Regions from separate parts of the Nonomuraea sp. NPDC049421 genome, predicted to be linked through region 2. Evidence: riboswitches for the same ligand, from Rfam matches in the RefSeq annotation. Region 2 holds a riboswitch; the other holds the start of a gene.
What was found. Region 2 has a riboswitch for cyclic di-AMP ahead of AB0K18_RS12045 (hypothetical protein). Riboswitches for the same ligand answer to the same signal wherever they lie in the genome.
Positions count from the first base shown of each region.

Region 1: another riboswitch for cyclic di-AMP. It lies ahead of AB0K18_RS12890 (hypothetical protein); the one in region 2 lies ahead of AB0K18_RS12045 (hypothetical protein).

Region 1 covers NZ_JBFAQA010000006.1:163,712-171,056, forward strand. Annotated here, with positions in the region: gene AB0K18_RS12875 (NAD(P)-dependent oxidoreductase) at 1-166, opposite strand, end outside; gene AB0K18_RS12880 (helix-turn-helix domain-containing protein) at 221-577, shown strand; gene AB0K18_RS12885 (alpha/beta hydrolase) at 611-1,456, opposite strand; partial or broken gene AB0K18_RS12890 (hypothetical protein) at 1,621-2,046, opposite strand; cyclic di-AMP (ydaO/yuaA leader) riboswitch at 2,293-2,433, opposite strand; gene AB0K18_RS12895 (DUF5302 domain-containing protein) at 2,601-2,801, opposite strand; gene AB0K18_RS12900 (MDR family MFS transporter) at 2,850-4,319, opposite strand; gene AB0K18_RS12905 (PadR family transcriptional regulator) at 4,376-4,876, shown strand; gene AB0K18_RS12910 (class I SAM-dependent methyltransferase) at 4,940-5,563, opposite strand; gene AB0K18_RS12915 (rod shape-determining protein) at 5,685-6,638, shown strand; gene AB0K18_RS12920 (VOC family protein) at 6,669-7,181, shown strand; gene AB0K18_RS12925 (antibiotic biosynthesis monooxygenase) at 7,178-7,345, opposite strand, start outside.
Region 2 covers NZ_JBFAQA010000005.1:359,679-367,023, forward strand. Annotated here, with positions in the region: gene AB0K18_RS12025 (ABC transporter ATP-binding protein) at 1-448, shown strand, start outside; gene AB0K18_RS12030 (ABC transporter permease) at 476-1,261, shown strand; gene AB0K18_RS12035 (sensor histidine kinase) at 1,323-2,603, shown strand; gene AB0K18_RS12040 (response regulator transcription factor) at 2,600-3,277, shown strand; gene AB0K18_RS12045 (hypothetical protein) at 3,290-4,246, opposite strand; cyclic di-AMP (ydaO/yuaA leader) riboswitch at 4,252-4,390, opposite strand; gene galT (galactose-1-phosphate uridylyltransferase) at 4,462-5,535, opposite strand; gene AB0K18_RS12055 (DeoR/GlpR family DNA-binding transcription regulator) at 5,532-6,308, opposite strand; gene AB0K18_RS12060 (TrpB-like pyridoxal phosphate-dependent enzyme) at 6,598-7,345, opposite strand, start outside.

The sequences.
Region 1 (7,345 bases), on a different contig from region 2:
AGACGACGGCGTCGTGGCCGGGGGCCAGGACGGCGGTGTCGCGGACGTCGCCCTTGACGGGGCCGCCGCTGCGGCTGACGCCGGTCACCTCGTGGCCGCGGTCACGGAGCTCGGCGGCGATGCGCTGCCCGACCATGCCGGTCGCGCCAAAGACAAGGATCTTCATACGGCCAAGAGTATCCATCGGGTACTGGTTACTTCATCGTGCTATAAGTACCTCATGGATACTGGCGACGTCTTCGATCCCGACTGCCCGACGCGGGTGGTCCTCGACCGGATCGGCGACAAGTGGTCGGCCCTCGTGGTGCTCTGCCTCATCGGGGGACCGATGCGGTTCACCCAGCTCAGGGCGCGGATCGGCGGGGTCACGCCCAAGGTGCTGACCCAGACGCTGCGCGCGATGGAGCAGGACGGGCTGCTGACGCGCGAGGTGTTCGCGGAGGTGCCGCCGCGCGTCGAGTACACGCTGACCGACCTCGGGCGCTCGCTGCACGGGCCGATCTCGGTGGTGGCCGAGTGGGCGGAGGACAACGTCCACGAGATCATGCGCTGCCGCGAGAAGCACGCGCGGCTCTGATCGGCCCCAGCGAGCCGATCAGAGCCGGAGAATTCAGGACGTGGTCAGCTTGGTGATCTCGGCGACGATGTCGGGCCACAGGGCCTTCGGCAGGTCGTGCCCCATCCCCGGATACGTCACCAGCCGCGCCCCCGGCACCGCCTCCGCCGTCGCCCGGCCGCCGGCCACCGGGATCAGCGGATCGGCCTCGCCGTGGATCACCAGCGTGGGTGCGCCGACGCCCGCCAGCGCCCGCGTACGGTCGCCCGACGCCCTGATGGCCGCGAACTGCCGCGCCGTGCCCGCCGGGTCGAAGCAGCGGTCGTAGGCCAGGCCGGCCCGTTCCCTGATGGCCTCCTCGTCCAGCTCGTAGCCCGGTGAGCCGATCGTCGACCAGGTCACCACCGACTGGTCGAGCACGCCGGCGCGGTCGGCGGGCGGCGGCGTCATGAGCGCGGTCATCGCCTCGGGGGTGGGCGGGGCGACGTCGGGTCCCGGCGTGGACATGATGGAGGTCAGGGTCAGCACCCGCTCGGGGTGCTCGATGGCCAGCGTCTGGGCGATCATGCCGCCCATCGAGGCGCCCACGACGTGCGCGGACGGCCAGCCGATGGCGTCCATGAACGCGGCGGTGTCGGCGGCCATGTCCGTCAGCGAGTACGGCACGGGCGCCCCCGGCTGGGGGACGCCCGCGTCGTGGATGTGCGTGGACAGTCCCGCGTCGCGGTTGTCGAACCGTACGACGTGGTGTCCCTGCTCCGCGAGGAGCCGGCAGAACCCTTCGTCCCACTGGATGAGCTGGGCGCCGAGCCCCATGATCAGGAGGAGCGGCCGCCCTGTGGGTGCGCCGAAGCTGTCATAGGCGATCTCAATGCCGTTTGCGGCTACACGGGTCGTCACGCAGGCCAGAATGACATTCTGGTGCCTGTGGCGTAAAGCCGTCAGCGGGCGGCCGGTACGGCGATGCCGCCGGCCTGGGAGTCCTGCTCCTGGTCGGCGGGCGGGGGCGCCGGGTTCCTGTCACGCCTGGACCAGGCGCCGGTCGAGAACGGGACCGGGTGGTTCTTCTTGCCCACGCCGTCGCCCCACTTGGTGATGACGTAATCGACCTCGATGTGGCCCTGGCCGCCGACGCCGTCCACGCCGAGCGTGCTGGAGTTGAACCTGCCGCCGGTCAGCTCGGCGAACGTCTTGGCGTCGAGGTCGAGCATGATGCCGCGGTTGGAGGGCTCGCCCGGCCCGCGGTCACCGACGAAGAAGGGCGCCTTCTTGCCCTTGTAGACCACGTAACCCTCGGTCATCAGCGGCCAGCTCGGGCTGGCGGCCAGACCCTTCTGCATGGGCTTGCCGCTGGCCGGCAGCCCGGTGTCACCGGCCCGGCCGGAGGCGTCGTCCCAGAAGTACGAGGCCGTGGTCGAGCCCTTGAGCAGGATCTTCTTGTCTTTGTCGGGGGTGTCGGCGTGCGCAGCGGTACTGGCGCAGGTCAGCATGCCGACGCAGCAGGCGGTCAGCGTGGCGAGGGAACGCAGGCTGAAACGGGCAGACATGAAGCAGCAAAACCCTTCACGAGGGGACGGGGGAGTTGCGCTCGGGCGCGAGGGGATGAGGGCGCGGCGGGGCGGGGGACCCCGCAGCGCTACGCGGAGCGCAAATGACGAGCCTGGGGAAGGGGGCCGCTCAGCGGGCGGCCGTCAAAGAGCGGTCTGGGGGTACGACGCGCTGGAACATGTAATACGTGATCCTCTCCATCACGCCTACCGGGTTAGCTGACGGGTTCGGGCGGTGGAGTTGCCCTACCGGCCGCGCGGGCCGGATTCACCCCGAATGCGGGTGGTTCCCCGGTTCCCGAATGGTTCGGGATTCGGCGCCAGCCGGTCGTCCGTCTTGGGTAAGGACTAGGTCACCGGCTGGTAATGGCGAACACTCTAACGACGGGATCGGACACCCGCAAACGTTTCACCACGAATCGGACAAAGATCTACCTTCAGCGGGAATGCATACAAAAAGGGGGCACGGCATGCCGTGCCCCCTGAGGATTCAGTCCTCAGCCGCCGCTCTTGCGCCTGAATGATCTCTTATTGGCAGCCGGACCGTGCGCCCCGTGGATCTTCGATGGGTCGACGCCCCTGCCACCCGCGCCCGCGCCCGCCTGCTGGCTGCGCTTGCGCTCCAGCGCTTCGCGGAACTTGCGCTTCATCTCGTCCTCGGGAGTTTCGCTGACTTCCGGCTCCGGTGTATCCGCCATGAGGACCTCCATGGTGTTGGGGACACTCAAAGCTTCGCACGCCCCCGCTCATGACGCGAAACCGGCCTCCACCGTGTCTTCAGGCCGCCGCGGCGGCCGGTCCGCCGGCTCCGCCGGGTCCGCGAGCCGCCTGTCGGGCAGCGCCACCAGCGCGACCAGGGCGATCACCGCGCCCGCCCCCCCGAGCGACGGCACGACCAGCGCGGCGGCGGAGGCGTGCGCGGCGGCGGCGCCCGCCCCGGGTACGCTCCCGGCGAACTCCGCCGTGTAGAGCGTGCCGCCGACGGCCAGCGCCACCGAGCCGCCGATCTGCCGGAAGAAGGCCAGGTTCGCCGAGGCGACGCCGAGGTGGCGCGGCTCCACCGACTGCTGCGCGGCCACCGTCAGCCCGGACAGCATCGGCCCCATGCCGAGCCCCAGCGGCAGCATCCACAGCGCGACCGCGAGGCCGGGGCTGTCCACCGCCAGGTTGAGGCAGAGCAGCGCGCCCGCGACCAGCAGGAACGGCGAGACGAGCAGCCACGGCTTGTACCGCCCGGTCCGCGACATCAGCGCGCCCATGAGCACGCTGCCGGCGACCATGCCCAGCGTCAGCGGGTAGATCCGCAGCCCCGACTCGGTGGCGGCCACGCCCAGCGCCTCCTGGAAGTAGCGGGGCAGGAAGACGACGCCCGCGTACATGCAGAAGGCCGTGACGAACGAGGTGAGGTTGACCAGCGTGTACGACCGGTTGGCGAACAGCTCCATCGGCATGATCGGGCCGGCCGCGCGCCGCTCGACCGCCACGAAGACGGCCAGCAGCACCAGCGCCAGCAGGATCGGCCCCGCCACGGCCGCGTCGGTCCAGGTGTGGCCGTCGAGCCCCTTCTCGGTCAGGCCGAGCAGCAGGGACGTAACGGCCACGGTGAAGACCGCGATGCCGGCGTAGTCGGGCCGGCCGCCGCCGGTGCCGGGCCGGCGCGGCAGCCGCAGCACGATGATCGCGATCAGCACGAGGCCGATCGGCACGTTCACGTAGAACGCCCAGCGCCAGCTCGCATGGTCGGTGAACAACCCGCCCAGGAACGGCCCCGCCAGGAACGACAGCCCCATCACGCCCCCGAGCGCCCCCTGCACGCGGGCCCCGCCCGAGCGGGGCGGGAACATCTCCATGACCAGCGCGATCGACAGCGGCAGCAGCGCGCCCGCGCCGAGCCCCTGGAGGGCGCGGAAGGCGATGAGCTGCGTCATGTCCTGCGCCGCTCCGGACAGCGCCGAGCCGATGAGGAACACCACCATGCCGATCAGCAGCAGCGGCTTCCTGCCGTGCTGGTCGGACAGCCGCCCATAGAGCGGCACGGTGACCGTGGAGGTCAGCAGGTAGGCGGTCACCGCCCACGTGTAGAGCGGGCCGCCGCCCAGCTCCGCCACGATGCGTGGCAGCGCGGTGCCCACGATCGTCTGGTCGAGCATCGCCAGGAACATGCCGCCGAGCACGGCGAGCAGAACGGCGACGTCACCCTCTTTGTCAGCTCTCACAGGTGAAGATTGATATGTAACTTTTGACATGTCAAGTCTTCGATATGCTGGCCGCCATGTCCCTACGGATCGCGCTGCTCGGGCTGCTCTCGGCCGTGGGCCCGGCCAGCGGCTACGACCTGGCCAAGACGTTCGACCACTCGCTCAACCACGTCTGGCAGGCCGGGCACACGCAGATCTATCCCGAGCTGGTGAAGATGACCGCCGACGGGCTCGTGGAGGTCGAGTCGGAGGGCGCGAGGGGCCGCAAGATCTACCGCATCACGCCCGACGGCCGCCGCGAGCTGCGCGGGTGGATGGAGGAGCACGACGCCGCGATGACCGTACGCAGCGAGGTCGCGCTCCAGGCGTTCCTGCTGCACCTGGTGGACGGCGACCAGGCCGTCGCCGTGGTCGAGCGCATCAGGGCCCGCTACGTGGCGCGGCTGGAGAAGCTGGAGTCGTTGCGGCCCGGCGAGTTCGGCCACCACGCCCACACCCTCGGCCTCGCCATGGCCCGCGCCGGCCTCCAGTGGGCCGACGACACCCTCGCCGAGCTCAGGAGTCCTGTCACCTGATCCAGCCGCGCCTGGCGGCCATGACGCCCCCGTCGTGGACGTCATCCGCATCGGCTACTTGTGTCAGGCGGTGAAGGCCAGGAGGCGGAAGATCGGGTCGGGGGCTCCGGACGTGCCCTGGCCGTGGCCGGTGAAGCGGGTCTCGCCGCACAGCCGCAGCCCGTTCCGGGCCGCCGCCTCGATCACCGTGGCGGCCCGGTCGGCGGGCTGCCGGTCAGCTTTCACGCTCGCGTCGTGGGCGGCGTGTTTGTCGACGGTGGTGACGTACACGCCGCCGGGGCGCAGGACGCGGGCGGCCTCGGCGATCACGGGGCGGGCGTCGTCGAGCAGGTGCAGCAGCCAGATCGTGGTGACCGCGGCCACCGACCGATCCCGTACGGGCAGCAGGCGGCCGTCGCCGAGCACCACGGGCACCCGGCCGGCGGCGAGGCGGGCCATCCCGGCGGAGGCGTCCACCCCGAGCACCCGCAGCCCGTCCCCGGCCAGCTCGCGCGTCACCAGGCCGGTGCCGCAGGCGACGTCGAGCAGGGTGCCGCCGTCGGGCAACACGCCGGGCAACAAGCCGGACAACACGCCGGGCGACGAGCCGGGCAACAACTCCCGCACCGCCCGCGCGGCCGCCTGTGCGCGGGGCAGGCCGCCGCGCGTCTCGTCGTAGCGGGCGGCTTCCCTGTCGTAGTCGAGCACGCGTCCAGTATCGCGGCGCTAACGCCGGTTCGGTAAAAATGCCCGGTTCTCTTCCTGGTGTTGCGTTGGAGTAGCTCAGGAAATATGTCCGACGATGAGCGTTTTCGGTCGTGATTTGGCGATGGACCTCGGAGCCGCAAGCACGCGCATCTACGCCAAACGCAGGGGCATCGTGCTCGATGAGCCCTCGGCGGTGATGTGCGACGGCCGCACCGGGAAGGTCATCGGCTACGGCGCGGAAGCCGCCGCCCTCGGGGGCGGCGGCCGTACGTGCTGGCCGGTACGCGGCGGGCTGCCCGCCGACACCGAGTTGGCCCGGCGCATGATCCGGCACTTCCTGCGCAAGGTGCACTGGCACCCCTACTCCCGCCCGCGCGTCGTCCTGGCGCTGCCCGGCGACTCGACGCCGATCGACCGGGCGGCGCTGCGCGACATCGCGTACGAGGCGGAGGCCAGGATCGCCCGGCTGGTGCCGCACGCGGTGGCGGCGGCGCTCGGCGCGGGCCTGGAGCTGTCGGACTGCACGGGGCACATGGTGATCGACATCGGCCGCGACAGCGCACGCATCGCCGTGCTGTCGGGCGAGTCGGTGGTGGCGTCGGGCTCGGTCCCGTACGGGGGGCTGGCGATCAACAGGGCGATCGCCAGGTTCGTCGAGCGGGAGCACGGCCTGCTGCTCGACGACGACGAGGCGGAGTCGGCCAAGCGCCGGTCCTCGGGCACGAACCCCGAGGTCACCGTGCGGGCCAGGGACCCGGATACCGGGCGCGAGCACGACCTCGTGCTGCCCGTACAGAAGATCTTCGAGGCCACCGAGCCGTCGTTCGAGTCGATCGCGCGCACGGCGGTGGAGACCGTCGAGCGCTGCCCGCCCGAGCTGGCCGCCGACCTCGGCGTGCGCGGCGCGGTCGTGGTGGGCGGCGGCGCGCTGCTGCGCGGCCTCGGCCGGTGCCTGCGCGGAGCCCTGTGCATGCCGGTACGCCGCGCGGACCGCCCGCTGGAGGCCGTGGCGCTCGGGCTGGGCCGGTGCGTGGACGAGCTGGGGCTGATCGGGAGGTTCCGCAGCCGCAGGTGAGCGACCCCCGTTTCCGACAGGAGGCAGGCCATGACCGTCCGCGGCATCGATCACATCGGCGTCACCGTGCCCGACCTGGAAGCGGCCACCGCGTTCTTCGTCCGCGCGTTCGGCGCCGAGGTGCTCTTCGACACCCTTCCGCGCGAGCGGGGACCCAAGGGCGGCTGGGCGACCGAGCGGCGCCTGGGCGTGCCGCAGGGCACGGCCGAGGTGGCGGTCCGCATGCTGCGCCTGCCGGACGGGCCCGGCATCGAGCTGTTCGAGTTCAGCGGGCCCCGGCAGGGCGGGCCCGTGGTGCCGTGTGACCTGGGGTGGCAGCACGTCGCGGTGTACGTGGACGACCTGGACGAGGCGCTGCGGCTGGTCACCGAGGCGGGCGGGACTGCGCTGTCGGAGCCGGTGCCGTTGCCGGGTCCCGAGGCGGGCCCGCACAACCGGTTCGTCTATTGCCGGACGCCTTGGGGCGCGACGGTGGAGCTGGTCACGTATCCGGATCCGCAGGCGTACGAGAAGGAGACGGACCTGCGCCGCTGGCGCCCTTAGCGCTCGTCGATGATCTCTCCCTCCTCACTCGTAGGGTCTTTGACCAGCGCGAACGCCGGTCCCGCCGCGGGCAGGTCGTGGGCGACCGCGACCACCGCCTCCAGGGCGGCCTGGGACTCCCAGACCCAGGAGTCGACCCAGGTGCGCTCGTCCGGCCGGATGAG
Region 2 (7,345 bases):
CACCGGTCTCGACCCGCAGGCCCGGCGCGACACCTGGGACCTGATCGAGGGCGTGCGCTCCCGTGGGGTGACGATCGTGCTGGTCACCCACTTCATGGAGGAGGCCGAGCGGCTGTGCGACCGGCTCGCGCTGATCGACGCCGGCCGCGTCGTCATGGTGGACACCCCGGCCGGTCTGACCGAGCGGGCGCGCATAGGGCAGCGGATCCGGTTCCGCCCGTCCAGGCCGATGGACGACCGCCTGCTGACGAGCCTGCCCGACGTCTCCGGCGTCACCCGCCAGGGTGAGCTGGTCATCGTCGACGGCAACGACAACGCGCTCAACGCCGTCACCACCGTGCTGGCCCGCCACCAGATCGTGGCCGAACAGCTCCGCGTCGAGCAGGCGAGCCTGGAGGACGCGTTCGTCCAGCTGACCGGCAAGCGCCTCGACCCCGGCCCTCGGTAACCATCACAGAGAGAGGACCTCATGCCCATGTCAGCCCAGCACAGCGCCGCACCCACCGTCACCGCCGGACGAGGTTCCGCCACGTGGCGGCTCATCGAGGCCGAGAGCACGTTGTGCATCAGAGACAAGGTCGGCCCTCTTTGGGGTATCGGCTTCCCGCTGGTCCTGCTGATCATCCTCGGTAGCGTGCCCGATCTGCGGGAGGCCGTGGAGGACGGCGGCGGCCTGACGTACTTCGACCTCTACGTCCCTGTCTTGATCCTGTTCAATCTGGCCATCCTGGCCACGACCTCCCTGCCGACCACGCTCGCGGGATACCGGGAGAACGGCGTGCTGCGGCGCATGCGGACCACGCCGGTCGGCCCGGCCCGCGTGCTCGCCGCCCAGCTCGCGGCCAACTTCGCCATAGCGGCCGTCGGCATGGTCCTGTTCCTCGCGGTGGCCGGGTTCGGCTTCGGCGTCGGCCTGCCGAAGCACCTTCTCGGTTTCACCCTCGCCTGGCTGCTCGCGGCGGCCGCGCTGCTCGCGATCGGCCTGCTGATCACCGCCCTCGCGCCCGGGCGCGGCCCGGCCACGGCGATCGGTACGGTGCTGTTCTTCCCGATGATGTTCTTCGCCGGACTCTGGATACCGATCTCGCTGATGCCGCCGTTGCTGCGGAACATCGCCCACTACACTCCGCTCGGCGCGGGCATGGGGGCGTTCCAGGACGCGTACCAGGGTCACTTTCCCTCCGCCGTGCCGCTGCTGACCCTGGCGGCCTACGCGGTGGTGTGCGCGTTCGTCGCGGTGCGCTGGTTCCGCTGGGAATAGGCGCTGGGGACAGAGGCCGGGGACAGAGGCCGGGAATAGAATCCGGCGGGGAGAGGGAGTCGTGAACAGGAAGAGTCCGCACCAGCCGCCGTTCTTTCTGGTCAACGTGGTGCCGTACGCGCTGCTGGTGCTCCTCGTCGCGATCCTGTTGTTCGCGGAGGACCAGGCGGGCGCGTCCTTGCTCCTCGACCTCGGCCTGTGCGGGCTGGCGGCCGCGTGGATGCTCGGCATGTTCACCCTGCGTCCCGGCTGGTGGGACCGGCCGCGAATCATGGGGGTGTTCGTCGCGGGGCTGCTCGTGATCACCGCTGTTCTGGTGGCCCGTCACCCCGTTTTCGGGCTCTTCACCCCTGCCCCCTACATCTACTCCTTCACGGTCCTGCGCTGGCCGTGGCGGCTGCTGGGCGTCGCCGCCACGGCGGTCCTTGCCGGTACGGCGCAGGCCTCCGGCATCCCCAAGACGGACGTGTTCGGCCTGACGATGCTCGTGACCATCGTCGCCTTCAACATCGCCATGATGTGCGCCTGCGCTTGGGTCCTGCGGCTCGCCGAGAAGGAGGAGGAGCGGCGCGAGCAGACCCTCGAAGAGCTGAGCCGGACGAACCGGCTGCTGGAGGCTTCGCTCGCCGAGAACGCCGGCCTGCATGCCCAGTTGCTCGCCCAGGCCAGGGAGGCGGGCGTGCTCGACGAACGCCAGCGGATGGCCCGCGAGATCCACGACACCCTGGCCCAAGGGCTCACCGGCATCATCGCGCAGCTCCAGGCTGCCGAGCAGATGCACGAGGTCCCGGCGCCGTGGCGCCGGCCCTTCGACGCCGTCAAGAACCTGGCGAGGGAGAGCCTGGCCGAGGCGCGGCGCTCGGTCGACGCGCTCCGGCCCGAGCATCTGCGGACCGCACGCCTGAGCGACGCGCTCGCCGACGTCGCCGACCGGTGGTCGAAGCTGCACGGGCTCACCGTTCACGTCACGACGACCGGCACGGTACGGCCCATCACACCCGAGGCCGAGTTCGCGCTGCTGCGCACGGCACAGGAGGCATTGGCCAACGTGGCCAGGCACGCGGACGCGACCAGGGTCGGGGTCACACTGTCCTACCTGGAGAACGCGGTCGCGCTGGACGTGCGTGACGACGGCAAGGGCTTCGATCCGCCCGGTCCCGAAGCCGGCACGGCCACAGGCGGCGGGTCACGGCCGCCGTCCCCCAGTGGCGGATTCGGCCTGACCATCATGCGGCAGCGCGTCGAAGGACTGTCCGGCACTCTGCAGATCGAGTCCGAGCCCGGCGCCGGCACCGGGATCTCGGCCTGCATCCCCACCCTGCCGGCCGGGAGCCACGCATGACAGATCACAGGGCCGAGGCGGCGGCCGGGACCCCGATCCGGTTGGTGATCGCGGACGACCATCCGGTCGTCAGGGACGGGCTGAGCAGCATGTTCGCCTCCGCGCCCGGATTCGAGGTGCTGGGGGAGGCCGAGGACGGCGCCTCAGCCGTACGGCTCGCCAGGGAGCTCCAGCCCGACGTGATCCTGATGGACCTGCGCATGCCCGGCATGGACGGGCTGTCCGCGATCATTGAGCTGACCAGGCTCGGCGTCACCGCGCGTGTGCTGGTTCTGACGACCTACGACACCGACACCCACGTTCTTCCGGCGATCGAGGCGGGTGCGACCGGCTACCTGCTCAAGGACTCTCCCCGGGAGGACCTGCTGCGGGGCGCGCGGGCCGCCGCCAAGGGCGAGAGCGTGCTGTCCCCTTCGGTGGCCGCACGGCTGATGAACCGGGTCAGGACGCCCGCGCCGCAGCTGCTCAGCCGGCGTGAGCTTGAGGTCCTCGAACTCGTGGCGGCCGGGAACACCAACCGTGAGGCGGCCGCCCGGCTGTTCATCACCGAGGCCACGGTCAAGAGCCACCTTCTCAACATCTACGCCAAGCTCGGCGTGGGAGACCGTGCCGCCGCCGTCACCGAGGCGTTCAACCGGGGTCTGCTCGTCCCGCGCGCGCCTGAACCGCCCTGACCCTGCACCTGCTCAGTTCATCGAGATGTGCACGTGATCGTAGTGGTTCTCGGTGATGCTGCCGCGGTCGGACATCGTGCGCCAGCCGCTGCCGGAGTTGATGCGCTGCTTCCAGATCACGTACTTCACGCCGAGCTTGTCCTTGTTCTGCAGCGCCCACTCCGCGATGCGGTCGCCGAGCGCGTTGTTGGCGGCCGAGGGCATGCTGCCGCCGGTGCTCATCATGAAGTCGCAGGCCCGGCCGAGCGGGTGCTCGCCGCTGGCGCCCCCGCGGAAGCAGCCCACCGTGAACGGCAGCGCGAAGTTCTTCTCCACCTGGGCCTTCATCAGCCGCGTACGCGGGGTGATGTTGTCGGTGCCGCCGGGCAGCTCGGGCGCCCAGGTGCCGTTGGACTTGCGGCCCGTGGCGACCGGCACCAGGTCCTGCAGCTTCTTCTCGATGTCCTTGATGACGTCCTCGGCCTCGCGGCGCCGGCCGGCGACCGTGGCGGCGTCCGACTTGATCTTGGCCGTCAGCGCGGCGGCCTCCTCGCTGGCCTTCTTGCGCTCGTCGCGGGCCTTGGCCACGCTCTGCACGACGGCCTGCTGCTCGGCGGTGAGCTGTTCGAGCAGGGCCGCGCTGCCGCCGTTGCTGGGCAGCATGAAGCCGGGCAGCGACGGGTCGACGTTCTGGTAGCGCAGGCGGGCGATCTCGGCGACCCGCTGCTCGGCCGCGGCCAGCGTCTGCTCGGCGGCGGCCAGCTTGGCCTGCGCGTTCTTGGCGGCCTCCTGCGCCTCGGCCAGCTCGACCCGCTTCAGGTTGTACTTCTCGATGAGCTTGTCGACCTTGTTGTTGAGCTGCTTGAGCTGGGCGCGGAGCTCGGACTCGGTCGGTTTGGGCGCGGCCGTCGCGACGTTCGCCGGGAGGATGGCGAGGGCGGCGGCGGTGACGAGACCGATGGCAAGTTTCGCGGGGGACGAAGCCGCCACGTAAGAGTTCCTCTCCCTCTGCCGGCCGGGTTAGCTGACGGGTTCGGGCATGGAGCTCCCTACCGCTGTCGCGGATTCACCCCAAGGTGCGGATTGGGTCCCCGGCTCCCGGGCGACGCGCCCGGGATTAGGCGGGCGGTCGGCCGGGTTATGGCCGCCGCATATGGGGATATTAGTGGTAGATCACGAGTCATGCGACCTTAAGTAGAAATCTATTAGTGATCTATCTGTGACCGGAGCAGCCGCGCCGCTTCCTCCGGGCGTACGTCGTTCACGAACGCGCCCATCGCCGACTCCGAGCCGGCCAGGTACTTGAGCTTGTTCGGCGCCCGCCTGATGCTGAACAGCTCCAGGTGCAGGTACGCCAGCTCCCTCCCCGTACGCACCGGCGCCTGGTGCCAGGCCGAGATGTACGGCATCACGACCCCGAACAGCCCGTCGAACGCCCGCAGCACCGAGGTGTAGAGCGGCGCGAACGCGGCCCGCTCCGCCTCCGTCAGCGCCGCCAGGTCGGGCACCTGCCGGTGCGGATACACGTGCACCTCGAACGGCCAGCGCGCCGCGGCGGGCACGAAGGCCGTCCACAGCTCGTTCGCGGCCACCACCCGCGTGCCCGCGGCGCGCTCGGCGGCCAGCACGTCGGCGAACAGGTTGCCCTTGTACCGCTGCGCCGCGCCGAGCTGCAGCTTCGTCCTGGGCGTGACGTACGGGTAGGCGTAGATCTGGCCGTGCGGGTGGGCGATGGTGATGCCGATCTCCTCGCCCCGGTTCTCGAAGCAGAAGACCTGCTCGACGCCCTCGATGGCGGACAGTTCGGCCGTGCGGTCGGCCCACGCCTCCATGACCAGCTCCACCTGGTCGTCGGAGAGCCTGGAGAAGGAGGAGTCGTGGTCGGAGGTGAAGCACACCACCTCACACCGCCCCACTCCCGGCCGGACCTCACTCAGCCCACCGACATCCTCATAAGTCCCGAAATTTCCGGAAAAAGAGGGGAAGCGGTTCTCGAACACGACCACGTCGTAGTCGTACGACGGGATCTCCGTCGACCGCTCGTCGCTCGACGGGCACAACGGGCACTCGGCCGTGCCGCCCGTGGGCAGGAACGTCCGCGTCTGCCGGTGCCCCGCGATCGCGATCCACTCCTCGGTCAGCGGGTCGTAGCGCAGCTCGGAGGCCGGCGGCCGGGGCTCGAGCGGCCGGCGGTCGATCGCGCTCCTGTCGGCGTCGTCGCGCCGGTCGAAGTAGATCAGCTCCCGTCCGTCGGCGAGATGGGTGATGGTGCGCTTCACGAGCCCTCCGCGATGATCAGTTCGCCGGCCCGTTCGGCCAGCTCAGTGCGTGCTTCCTCGGGCAGGCCCGCGTCGCTGACGACCACGTCGGCCTCGCTCAGCTCCGCGATCGTGCTGATGCCCACGGTGTTCCACTTCGTGTGGTCGGCGGGGACGACCAGCCGGGTCGCCGCCGCCACCAGCTCCCTGTCGGTCTCCGACTCCAGCAGGTTGGGCGTGGTGAACCCGGCCCGCACGCTCATTCCGTGCACGCCGAGGAAGAGCGTGTCGACGTGCAGGCGGCGGATCGCGGCCACCGCGACCGGCCCCACCAGCGCGTCGGACGGCGTGCGCACGCCACCGGTCAGCACGACCGTGCGGTCGGCGCGCGGGTTGCGGTGGAAGACCTCGGCGACCGGGATCGAGTTGGTGATCACGGTCAGCTCGGGCACGCCGATCAGGTGGTGGGCCAGCGCCCACGTGGTGGTGCCCGCCGACAGCGCGACGGCCGTGCCGGGGCGGACGAGCGTGGCCGCCTGCCGGGCGATGGCCTCCTTCTCCTGCTGCTGGCGGGCCGACTTGGCGGTGAAGCCGGGCTCCTCGGTCGAGCCGGGGCCCAGCGCGGTCGCGCCGCCGTGCACCTTCTCCAGCAGGCCGCGCTCGGCCAGCACCTCGAGGTCGCGCCTGATGGTCATGTCGGAGACGCCGAGCTCGCGTACGAGGTCGGCCACCCGTACGCCGCCGTTGCTGCGGACGCGTTCGAGGATCGCCTGCTGACGCTGCTGTGCGAGCACACCCGCTCCTTCCAACACATTCCACCAAATTATGACACGGATTTGTTGGGGAATGTTAGTTCGTGCGGAACGCTTGCGCTGGTCAGCGTGCCGGGAGACGTTGAAGGCCCAACCGGTGCCGATCAAGCGGAGGCGAGCTCATGGCCAGACGCGCACGTAAGGGCAAGGCGCGCAAGAAGAAGAAGGCCAACCACGGCAAGCGTCCCACCGCGCGATGACCTGCGCGATGACCTGCGCGTGACCTGCCGGGTGGCCGCCCGCGCGGCCGCCCGCGCGGCCACCCGGCGGCCTATCCGGGCAGCCCCTGTCCAGGCAGTTCTGTGAGCGCCAGGTCGATGCGCTCCTGCGGCAGCGCGTAGTCCTCCAGCTCATCGGCCAGGTAGCGGTCGTAGGCGGCCAGGTCGAAGTGGCCGTGACCGCACAGCGCCGTCAGGATCACCTTCTCCTCGCCGCTCTCCTTGCAGCTCAGCGCCTCGGCGATGGTCTCCGCCAGCGCGTGCGTGGGCTCGGGCGCCGGCAGGATGCCCTCGGTGCGCGCGAACCGTACGCCCGCCGCGAAACACTCCCGCTGCGACCGGGTCACCGCCTCGAACAGGCCCAGCTCGTACATGTGCGACAGCAGCGGCGACATGCCGTGATAGCGCAGGCCGCCCGCGTGGATCGGGTCCGGCACGAACGAGTGGCCCAGCGTGTGCATCTTCAGCAGCGGCGTGAACCCGGCCGTGTCGCCGAAGTCGTAGGCGTACGCGCCGCGCGTGAACGACGGGCAGGCCGCCGGCTCGACCGCCCTGAACTCCGTCGCCAGCCGCCCCGCCAGCTTCTCCCGCAGGAACGGGAACGACAGGCCCGCGAAGTTCGAGCCGCCGCCGGTGCAGCCGATCACCAGGTCCGGCATCTCGGGCAGCTGCGCGAGCGCCTCCTCGCCGATCACCGTCTGGTGCATGAGCACGTGGTTGAGCACCGAGCCGAGCGCGTAGCGGGCGTCGGGGTTCGCGCCGGCCACCTCCACCGCCTCGCTGATCGCGATGCCCAGGCTG